Regions from separate parts of the Peribacillus asahii genome, predicted to be linked through region 2. Evidence: riboswitches for the same ligand, from Rfam matches in the RefSeq annotation. Region 2 holds a riboswitch; the other holds the start of a gene.
The links. Region 2 has a riboswitch for cobalamin ahead of BAOM_RS23050 (energy-coupling factor ABC transporter permease). Riboswitches for the same ligand answer to the same signal wherever they lie in the genome.
Positions count from the first base shown of each region.

Region 1 (5,530 bases), 960 kb from region 2:
TGCTTGAATCAGAAGAAGCACGATTTTTAATTCTTGAATCTAATTCGGCAATTGTACCGCCCAAGCGCTATCGAAACGAATTTGGACAATTGCTTGAGCACTCTCCATTTTGCGAGCGCGACTTTCGCACCCCGGAAAGATTAGTGACGAAAGATGAGAAAGGAGAATTTGAAGTGCGCGTCCGTGCACAAGGAATGCTTACATCCTATACGTATGATTTCCACCCGCTTGATGCAATCGGATGGGATGGGTACTTGTTTCCATACGCGTTCAGTATCCATGATTTTGAGCCGATAACAGGCCGCGTTCATCAGCCGCCGCCAGTCCACCAAACGTTTGAAGCACACAATTATGTTGTTTGTTCCTTCGTACCTCGTATGTATGATTATCACCCAAAAGCCATTCCCGCTCCATATGTTCATAGCAATGTAGATAGCGATGAAATGCTTTATTACGTAGACGGCAACTTTATGAGCCGGCGCGGGGTTGAAAAAGGATCTATCACTCTGCATCCAAGCGGTTTGCCGCATGGGCCGCATCCTGGGAAAATTGAAGCTAGTATCGGCAAAAAAGAAACGCTCGAACTCGCGGTCATGGTCGACACATTCCAACCGCTCCATATTGTAAAAGAAGCACATCCAACAGAAGATAACAAATATATGAGCAGCTGGCTTCCTTAATCCATCTTCTACAACGGCAGCAACAATGGATGAACGATACGAGCAGTAAATGCGATGAAGTAAGTTCCTTCAACCATTAAGCTGTCCCAAAAATACGTTTACATGTAAAAAGGCTGCCCGAAAGCAACTTTCGAACAGCCTTTATTCTACAAATTATTTTGTAAAAGCATCCGTTAATACTGGAACGATTTGCTTTTTACGAGATACAACACCTTTAAGCGTTGCTGCGTTGTTTGTTAATGATACATTATAAGCTTTTTCAACTGCGCTTGCTTCTTTACCAAGTGCAAGACCTACAGAATCATTATTTAAAATATCTGTTACAACGAAGAAGAATAAATCTAATCCTTTTTCGTCAATCACTTTATTAATCACTGCTTCGATCTCAGCTTGACGAGCAAGTACATCATTTGTATCTACCGCATTTACTTGAGCGATTTCTACTTTTGCTTCTCCCATTGAGAATTCTTTTGCATCAAGAGAAATTAATTGCTCTACTGTTTTGTCGCTTAAATCTGCACCAGCCTTAAGCATTTCTAAACCGTATATTTGAGCATCTACACCAGCAATCTCTGCTAATTCTTTTGCAGCTGCTACATCTTGGTCTGTGCATGTTGGTGATTTAAACAATAATGTATCAGAAATAATAGCTGATAACATTAAACCAGCAATTTCTTTCGGAACTGATTTTCCATTTTCTTTATACAATTTATTTAAAATCGTTGCTGTACATCCAACAGGCTCAGCACGATAATATAACGGATCACTTGTTTCAAAGTTAGCAATACGGTGATGATCAATAACCTCTAACACTTGTACTTGATCGATATCATCTGCACTTTGTTGACGTTCGTTATGGTCAACTAAAATAACGCCAGCTGCTTCGCCAGCTACTTTTTCAACAAGGCGAGGCGCATCGAAATTAAATTGCGTTAATGCATATTGTGTTTCACCATTTACTTCACCTAAACGAACTGGTTCAGCTTCAACACCTAATTGTTTTTTTAAATCAGCATAAGCGATACTAGAACAAATTGTATCTGTATCTGGATTTTTATGTCCGAAAATAAGTACTTTTTCCACGTTATTTCTCCTTTTGTGTAAAATTTTATTGGTAATCTTCCTTTGAAAGGATACCATATGTCCCCTCTATTCTATCACAATTTTAGCCATTTTAAATTCCTAATATTCCTTTTTCCTACTTTTTATATAGGTTAAATAATATAATTCATCCTTTCTATGCTCAAAAATAAATAGTTGAAATTTAGCAAAAGATAGATTATGATAATACTTGCAATCAATACTAGATATTGACAAAAATAAACCAAAAACATCTATATATTGATATATAAAGTAAAGGTGCCAGAGATGGCTAAATAGGGAATCCGGTGAGAATCCGGAACTGTCCTCGCAACTGTAAATGTGACGAAATGAGAAAGCCACCGTATTAATCGGAATACGGGAAGGACTCAAAGTAGAGAGATCATAAGTCAGGAGACCTGCCTATACTTCATTCTAGTTTCTTATTCTTCGAGGATTGAGATGATGAAACGATTGCCTAAAAGCTATCTTTACTAGTCTTTTATTTCAGTCGTTTAATCCACTCATTCTTGAGTGGATTTTTTTATTTACCTAAAATATAAAAAGGAGGCTTCTTCCCTTGACTACTCTAACAAATTCAAAAGAACAAAGCATGTTGCAGCTGGCTTCCCTATCAAATGATTTCGAGCATACACTCCATATGGATAAATACAAACAACGCTTTCAAAAATGGTTGGACCGACAAACAGATGTAAGTGCTGCACAAACGTCTAAGAAGCTTATCCAAATGGCACTTGAGAACGTCGATATTGATGCTCCAGACTGGACATTCGTTGCTGCTGCAGAATTATTACACTCTATGTATCGAGAGGCGCAAATCAATCGCGGATATACAGACACTTCTTACGGCCCGTTCTACGATTTAATCAAACAGCTATCAAGCGTACAAGAAGGACAACGTTACCCTGTTTATAAAGCGGAATTACTAGAATCCTATACAAAAGCAGAAATTGATGAATTAGGCCGCTCTATTGACCCTGAGAAGGATAAGCTTTTCTCTTATATTGGCATCTATTTGCTAAATGACCGTTACTTAGCTCGCCCTGAGAAAAATGCTGTCTATGAGTTACCGCAAGAGCGCTTTATGATTATCGCGATGGAAATTATGCGTAATGAACCGAAAGACAAACGTCTAGATCTAATTAAAGAAGCCTACTGGGCGATGTCTAATCTTTACATGACCGTTGCCACTCCTACACTATCGAATGCAGGAAAAACGCACGGACAACTAAGTTCTTGTTTTATTGATGCTGTAGAAGATTCCATTGATGGCATTTATCTTTCAAACTACGATGCCGCAAAAGTATCCAAGTTTGGCGGCGGCGTTGGATTATACGTAGGAAAAATTCGTTCTCTTGGCTCAGATATTCGCGGCTTCTCTGGAAACAGCTCTGGCACTACTCCTTGGATTCGCCTATTCAATCAAACAGCGGTTAGCGTAGACCAGCTTGGACAACGAAAAGGTGCGATTGCTATTTACTTAGATGCCTGGCATAAAGACATTATGAGTTTCCTAGACTTAAAAACACAAAACGGGGATGACCGTTTGAAAGCTCATGATATTTTTACTGGGGTTTGTATTCCTGATTTATTTATGGAAGCGGTTCGAGACCGTAAAGAATGGTACTTATTCGATCCGCATAGTGTGAAGCAAAACCTCGGCTTCTCTCTTGAAGATTTTTACGATGAGGAAAAGGGCAACGGAAGCTTCCGTAAGCACTACGCACTCGCTGTTGAAGCAGCGGAACATGGTAAACTCCCAAGCTATGCTTACGAAAAAGTACAAGCGATTGATGTCATGAAAGGAATTATGATTTCACAATTAGAAGAAGGAACTCCTTATATGTTCTATCGCGATGAGGTGAATCGGAAAAATCCGAATCGTCATAAAGGAATGATTTATTGCTCGAATCTATGTACCGAAATCGCCCAAAACCTAAGTCCGACATCGATTACAGAAGAATATGAAACAGAAGATGGCGACATTGTTATCGTAAGAAAAAGTGGAGACTTCGTCGTTTGCAATCTTTCTTCTATTAATTTACCGCGTGCTGTTGAAGCGGAAGTTCTAGAACGCTTAATTCCTATCCAAGTACGCATGCTTGATAATGTGATCGATATTAATACCTTACCTGTTAAACAAGCCAAGATTTCTAACCAACGTTATCGTGCGATTGGCCTCGGAACATTCGGATGGCATCACCTGCTTACAGTCAAAAAAATCTATTGGGAATCGGAAGAAGCTATTCAGCTTGCTGATTCTCTATACGAAACAATCGCTTACTTAACGATTCAAGCATCATGCGAACTAGCAAGAGAAAAAGGCAGCTACCGTTATTTCGAAGGTTCAGACTGGCAGACTGGTCACTATTTCGAACTACGCGACTACCATGATGAGAAATGGAACGAACTGAAACAAAACATTCAACAAAACGGAATTCGTAATGGATATTTGATGGCTGTTGCACCGAACTCGTCCACTGCAAAGATCGGAAATTCTACAGACGGCATCGATCCATTATACGAAATCGAATTTTACGAGGAAAAGAAGAACTTTAAATTCAAAGTGACAGCGCCTGGTTTAACACCAAATACGTATGAATACTATAAAAAAACGCGCTTCCATTTAGATCAAAAAGAAAGCATTAAACAAAACGCCGCTCGTCAACGCCATGTAGACCAAGCCATCAGCTTTAATTTATATGTTCATAATACGATTAAAGCGAAAGACTTATTAGATATTCACTTGACCGCTTGGGGAAGCCAATTGAAATCCACCTACTATGTTCGTTCGACTTCTTCGGAATTTAACAATGCTTGTGAAAGCTGTTCATCTTAAAAGCGGAGCCGGTAGAGCTAGACACCAATATTAGCTGAAAAACTACCTACTTCTCTATCTATCAAGAAAAGGAGCTTAAACATATGACAACTCACATTAAAAAAATCCGAATGTTAGAACCAACGTATCCGACAAAGGCAACCGGCGTATTCAAAGGAGAAGCTTCAGGCTTTCTCCTTTGGAATGACATTCAATATGAGAAATTTTATGATACCTACATCCAGCTGATTAATAACTTTTGGAAGCCTTCAAGTGTCAATATGATTCAAGATAAGAAGCAATGGGGCGAGCTCGATGAAGATATTCAAGATGTATTTCTAGATATTTTAACGATGATTGCAGGAATGGATAGTTTACAAACGCCTACATTAGTGGAATTTTTACGCTATGTAAAAGACCCGGCCGTTAAAGCAATCTTAGCGAATATGGCGCAGCAAGAATCGATTCATAATGAGTCTTACTCGTATATTCTTGCTTCGTTAATCCCTTTAGATAAACAAAAACAGCTATTTGATCGAATTAAACAGCACCCACAAGTCATCAAGCGAAACCAGCCAATTGTCGATGCGTATCAAACCTTTGTAGATGACCCTACGCCTCAACATTTATTCGAGGCATTGATTCACTCCACAAACCTTGAGGGCATCTATTTCTATTTAGCGTTTGCCTTCTATTATAACTTAGGCCGCCAAAATCTGATGACAGGCTCAGCGACGATGATTTCTTATATTCACCGTGACGAGATGGTTCACTTTGACTTCATCGGGATGCTGATTCAAATTTTAATGTACGAATACCCTGAACTGAATACAGAAGAAAACAAACAGTTCATTTACGATACACTCCAACATGCTGTCGAACTTGAAAAGGAATGGTCTGAGTATATGTTAGAAGATATTCAAGCAAAAGC
Region 1 covers NZ_CP026095.1:821,667-827,196, reverse strand. Annotated here, with positions in the region: gene BAOM_RS04185 (homogentisate 1,2-dioxygenase) at 1-680, shown strand, start outside; gene BAOM_RS04180 (manganese-dependent inorganic pyrophosphatase) at 834-1,763, opposite strand; cobalamin riboswitch at 2,021-2,201, shown strand; gene BAOM_RS04175 (ribonucleoside-diphosphate reductase subunit alpha) at 2,374-4,620, shown strand; gene BAOM_RS04170 (ribonucleotide-diphosphate reductase subunit beta) at 4,704-5,530, shown strand, end outside.
Region 1: it holds a riboswitch for cobalamin, as region 2 does, so the genes downstream of both, BAOM_RS04175 (ribonucleoside-diphosphate reductase subunit alpha) here and BAOM_RS23050 (energy-coupling factor ABC transporter permease) in region 2, are expected to answer to the same signal.

Region 2 (5,530 bases):
GAATCGGGGTCCTGGAAGACAATACCTACTTGCTTTCTTAATGTCATCAAGAACTTTCGATTATACTGCACCTGTTCTCCCTTGAATAAAATGGAGCCTGTTGTGGGCTGCAAGATTCCGTTTAAATGTTGAAATAAAGTGGATTTACCGGCTCCGTTGTTTCCTAATAGGGCAATTTTCTTCCCTTTTTTAACGGAGAGAGAAAGATTTTTTAACGCTGTTGTACCATCGACATAACGATGGGTGAGCTGGTCAATTTTGAAAAAAAGCTCGTCCATTATAAAGTCCCTCCAAATAATAGATAGACCGCCACGATACTAGCGATAATGGTCGTAATAATTAGCCAATTTACAGCTGAGTACTGATAGTTGTCGTCTATATACATAATGTCCTCTGTGTATCCACGTGAATCCATTGCGATTGTCAGCTCTTTCGCTCGTTTAAAAACGTTAATAAACAAAGAAGAAATTAATAACCCAAGCGAATGCAGCCATTTTTTCGTTGTCATATAGCCAAGTCTAGAATTTTGAGCTTGATAAATATGTATGGCCGTTTCTAAAAACACGAAAATAAAGCGATACGTAATTTCTATTATTTCAATGAGTAATTGCGGTACCTTTAGTTTACGCAGCACTTGAAGAATCGCATTAACGGGTGTTGTTAACGTTAAAAAGTATAAACAGCTTATACTGCTCAATACAACAAAAATAAGATTCATTGCTATTTCAATATTGTTTTCTGTGATGAATACTTTCCAATTACCTAACTCCGCAGACCATAGTGTGTCAGGAGTCACCGTTTCAACACTAGCAAACGAAATAAGAATCGTGAATATTCCTGATAAAAGGAAGAACCCTGGAAGAAGCAGCAATTTAATATAATAACGAGGCGGGATTTTTGCCCCCAAAATGATAAAAGCACTCGTCACAGTGAAGGTGATGAGTGAAACAATCGTGTCTTTGACAGTTAAAGCAAACAGGAGAAGGAATAGCGCGAATGTCATCTTCTCTACGGGGTGAATATGCTTTAGACGATTGAAATACGCATATTTATCGATTAACAACATGTTTAGATGGGCTTTCTGTTTTTTTTGATTTATGTTTTCCTCTTGCATACCCTATAAAGTAGCCGATGAATCCAGCTCCAATTGCTGCTTGAAGAACGAATAATAAGCTTTCAATTTCCCCGCTTGGCGGCTCCCAGATGTTAGAGAACCAAGGTTCATAGCTTGAATTGATTTCGCCAATGGCTTCTTCTGCTTCGCCATCAGCTCCGCCAAACTCAGCTCCTTTTTGAATAAACAGAGGGAAAATCGCTAGGATGACTACTAATCCGAGCAGTAATAGATTTTTTTTCATCTTAACGGGCCTCCTTCGTTAGAACGCGCAGTGCTTTCAATTCGCTTACATTATATTTTTTTAAGAAGTTCATAACAATAACAGTTAATAGACCTTCACTGATTGCTAATGGAATTTGTGTTAACGCAAAGATTCCAGCGAATTTAGTGAAAGAAGCCATGAAACCGCCAACTTCAGAAGGGAATGCTAAAGCAAGTTGAACAGACGTCATGATGTATGTTCCTAAATCGCCAAGTGCTGCTGCTAAGAAAACAGCCACGGAAAAAGACCAGCCAGCTTTTGTTGCGCCTTTATATACAAGATAGGCGATAATCGGTCCAACAACGGCCATGGAAAAAGCGTTCGCTCCAAGCGTTGTTAATCCTCCATGAGCAAGTAATAAAGCTTGAAATAATAAGACGATTGATCCGACGATACTCATTGCAAATGGTCCAAACAGCACCGTACCTAAGCCAACTCCAGTAGGGTGAGAACAGCTTCCGGTAACGGATGGAATTTTCAGTGCGGATAGAACAAAGGCAAAAGCCCCTGACAAACCAAGCATCATTTTTGTTTCAGGGTTTTCTTTGATGCTTTTACGAATCGAACGGAAACCAAGAATTAAAAATGGGAGGGTAACCGCCCACCAGAAGATTGCCCATTCAATAGGGAGGAATCCCTCCATAATATGCATAGCGGAGGCTTTATTAGGAACGAAAAGCAATAATGCGATAAAATAAAGAACTTTCCAATTCAATGTTTTCATACAGGTCTCCTTTTTAATCTTTGCTATTCTAGAAAAACAATCGGCAGCGTTTTACGTACTTTTTTGCCGCTGCCATCACCTCCTCATTTGTTATCCCTGAAGAACGTGAGAGTGCGTCTGAGCTTTGTAAAATTATGTACAAAACAAAAAAGCACTTCTTTCATCCTTGAAAGAAGTGCATAACTGAATAGTAGCAGGACTGTGATTAAAAAACACTGACTAGCTATATATCCGTATCCCCATCCTCGTAGGTTGAAACAGTTTTACTCTTTATGGCAGGTCTCCTGGCTCTGGATCACGACATCATTACAACCTTCCCATCTTAGAGTAGACAGTGGTTCTTACGTAAGTAATGATGCTCCCCATTACAGTGGCGGGACCGCGCCGGACTTGCACCGACTTCCCTTTTAAGCCAAATATCAAAATTTAGCACCGTAAAGTTTATAAAGTTTTAAGATTTCTAGCATAGTGTACCATGAGAGAATTGCTTCTTCTATAAAAATTTTTTTAATGATTGTATTTCAAAAATGAAATATAGAAAAATATTGATTTTTTTAGAAAAAATGGAACAAAAAGCGGAGAATATTTGCTGAACTATTTTCCCTGTACAGGCTAGATTTATATGTAAGTTGTAATTATCTATTTAAAATTTTAAAAAGATGGTATATGATAGGTACAGTTTTACGAATTGAGAGAATATTGTTATAAAACAATTGAATATAAATTTAAAAGTGCCCAAAGTGTCATGCTAGGGATAATAGGGAAATCGGTGAGAATCCGATGCAGCCCCCGCTACTGTAACGCTGATGAAATTGTCAATACCACTGGTGCAAACCGGGAAGGGACAAGAATAAAGAGAAGCGTAAGCCAGGAAACCTGCTTTTAAGTGAAAAAGTAATACTTTTCGGAGGGAAGGGTAGAGGCTGTCAAATATATGGAGCGGCATGTTTATGCTAGTACATGTTATTTTTTAGCTTTTTAAAAACCTTAACTCAAGAGAGTTAAGGTTTTTTTTATTCTCTTCTGCCTAATAGGAGGAAACATATGACAACTTGGAATTTAAAAGGTACAAAGTCTCATCTACTGATCTGTAACGGAAGTAGTTGTATGAGAAAAGGTGGCGAAGAAGTGACACAAGCCGTTCGTGATGAAATTAGTTTACTAGGATTGGATGAAGAGATTCATACGACACGAACTCGTTGCAATGGACGATGCAAAGATGCTTGTATCGTTATTGCCTATCCAGAGGGTAATTGGTATCGAGTTGATTCGCCTGAAATTGGCCGCCAAATTGTTCGGGATATGCATGAACCTAGTCTTGAAACACACAAAGTATATGAATTTGTGAATGGAGAAATGTCACCTAATCCAGCAGCAGCTGCTATTGTAGGGATTTCAAAGAAAAAAGTAGAATCCTAGATTACGGATTACGAAGGGGGATATTTGTATGGCACAAAAAGGGAAACTGTTTGTTGTTGGATTTGGTCCAGGGGACTTTAAACATATTACAACGCGAGCTGTGGAAGCACTTCAAGAAAGTGATTTCATTATCGGTTACAAAACATACGTGGAATTGATTCAAGATTTATTAACTGATCAAGCGATTATTAGTACAGGAATGACAGAAGAAGTATCGCGTGCACAAGAAGCGGTAAAACAAGCGGAAAACGGCAAGAAAGTAGCCGTTATTTCAAGCGGTGATGCAGGAGTCTATGGAATGGCGGGCCTTGTGTATGAGGTCTTAATTGAAAAGGGATGGAAAGAAGCAACAGGTGTTGAAATTGAAATTATTCCTGGGATTTCAGCGATTAATTCCTGTGCATCATTACTTGGGGCACCCGTTATGCATGACTCTTGTACGATTAGTTTGAGTGACCACTTAACACCGTGGGAGCTGATCGCGAAACGAGTTGAAGCAGCGGCACAGGCGGATTTTGTTATTGCGCTTTATAATCCGCGTAGTGGTCGTCGAACAAGACAAATTGTTGAAACACAGCGGATTTTACTGAAATATCGTTCGCCAGATACGCCGGTAGGGCTAGTGAAAAGTGCGTATCGCGAGCGTCAGGAGATTACCATTACGAATTTAGCAGAAATGTTGAATCATGATATTGGAATGCTGACAACTGTTGTAATTGGGAATTCATCGACATTCTTATATGACAATAAAATCATTACGCCTCGTGGCTATCAAAGAAAGTATACATTGGGTTCAGAAAAGCAGCCGTTAAAACCGCATCAACGCTTGAAAAAAGAAGCAGAGCCATGGGCGATGGATCAAGAAACAGGACTTACGCAAGGCTCTTACGGAGAAGCTGCTGTTGGGTTGCTGACGAAAGCGCCTGAGAAGAAGAGTACGAGCACTTCTTACGAGGTAGCGTTGGAAGCTTTATCGAGAGTATCTGGTCAAAGTGTGGTTAAGCCAACAACTTCATCGTTCGTTCAACAAAATATAGAATCCATATTTGAACTAGCGGTTAGCCCAGGTGTTGCTAATAAGCAATTTACACCGCAGCAAATGATGACACTAGCACAAGTTGTTGGTGAAAAAGGAACGATGGAATATACGCCGAATCATAAAATTGTATTAAAAATCCCGACGACTGAGCCGGATTTAATTACAGAGAAACTGCAATCCGTTGGCTTTTTACTGTCTCCAATTGGCGATGTTGTGACGTTAAAAGCGTGTGATTTCTGTGATGGAGAAAAAGAAGAACCAATTCCTTATGCGGATGAATTGCAGCGTGTACTTGGTGGAATGGAGATGCCGAAAGAATTAAACATTGGGTTTAATGGATGCGGGATGGCTTGTTATAGTGCGGTCATGGATGATATCGGAATTGTCTTCCGCAGAGGGAAATTTGACTTATTTGTAGGCGCCAAACCAGTTGGACGAACAGCTCATCCAGGTCAACCCGTTGCGGAGGGAATTGAGCCAGATCGCCTTGTTGAATTAATTACAGATATTGTGGAAGAGTACAAGCAGAACGCACATCCTAATGAACGCTTATTTAAATACTTCAAGCGTGCGAAAAAGATTCAAGGTTTTCAATATCAAGACATTGCACCAAAGATTCACATAGAGCCAGCACCATGTGAGGATTAATGAATAGGGGGAAATAGTGAATGAAAGCAGTATTGTTTGTTGGACATGGAAGCCGATTAGAGGCTGGAAATGAAGAGGTTCGTATTTTTGTAGACAAGATGATTCCAACAATGGATGAAGGCTTAATCATTGAAACATGTTTCCTGGAATTTGCATCACCTAATATTTCACAAGGGATCGACAATTGTGTGAAAAGAGGAGCGACAGAAGTTGCTGTTATTCCAATTATTTTGCTGCATGCGGGTCATTCGAAGCTGCATATCCCTGCGGAAATTGAGGATGGAAAGACTAAGTATCCAGAAGTGAAATTTACATATGGAC
Region 2 covers NZ_CP026095.1:4,684,165-4,689,694, reverse strand. Annotated here, with positions in the region: gene BAOM_RS23065 (energy-coupling factor ABC transporter ATP-binding protein) at 1-278, opposite strand, end outside; gene cbiQ (cobalt ECF transporter T component CbiQ) at 278-1,066, opposite strand; gene BAOM_RS23055 (energy-coupling factor ABC transporter substrate-binding protein) at 1,050-1,358, opposite strand; gene BAOM_RS23050 (energy-coupling factor ABC transporter permease) at 1,360-2,103, opposite strand; cobalamin riboswitch at 2,361-2,555, opposite strand; cobalamin riboswitch at 2,816-3,001, shown strand; gene BAOM_RS23045 ((2Fe-2S) ferredoxin domain-containing protein) at 3,148-3,522, shown strand; gene cobJ (precorrin-3B C(17)-methyltransferase) at 3,551-5,209, shown strand; gene BAOM_RS23035 (sirohydrochlorin chelatase) at 5,230-5,530, shown strand, end outside.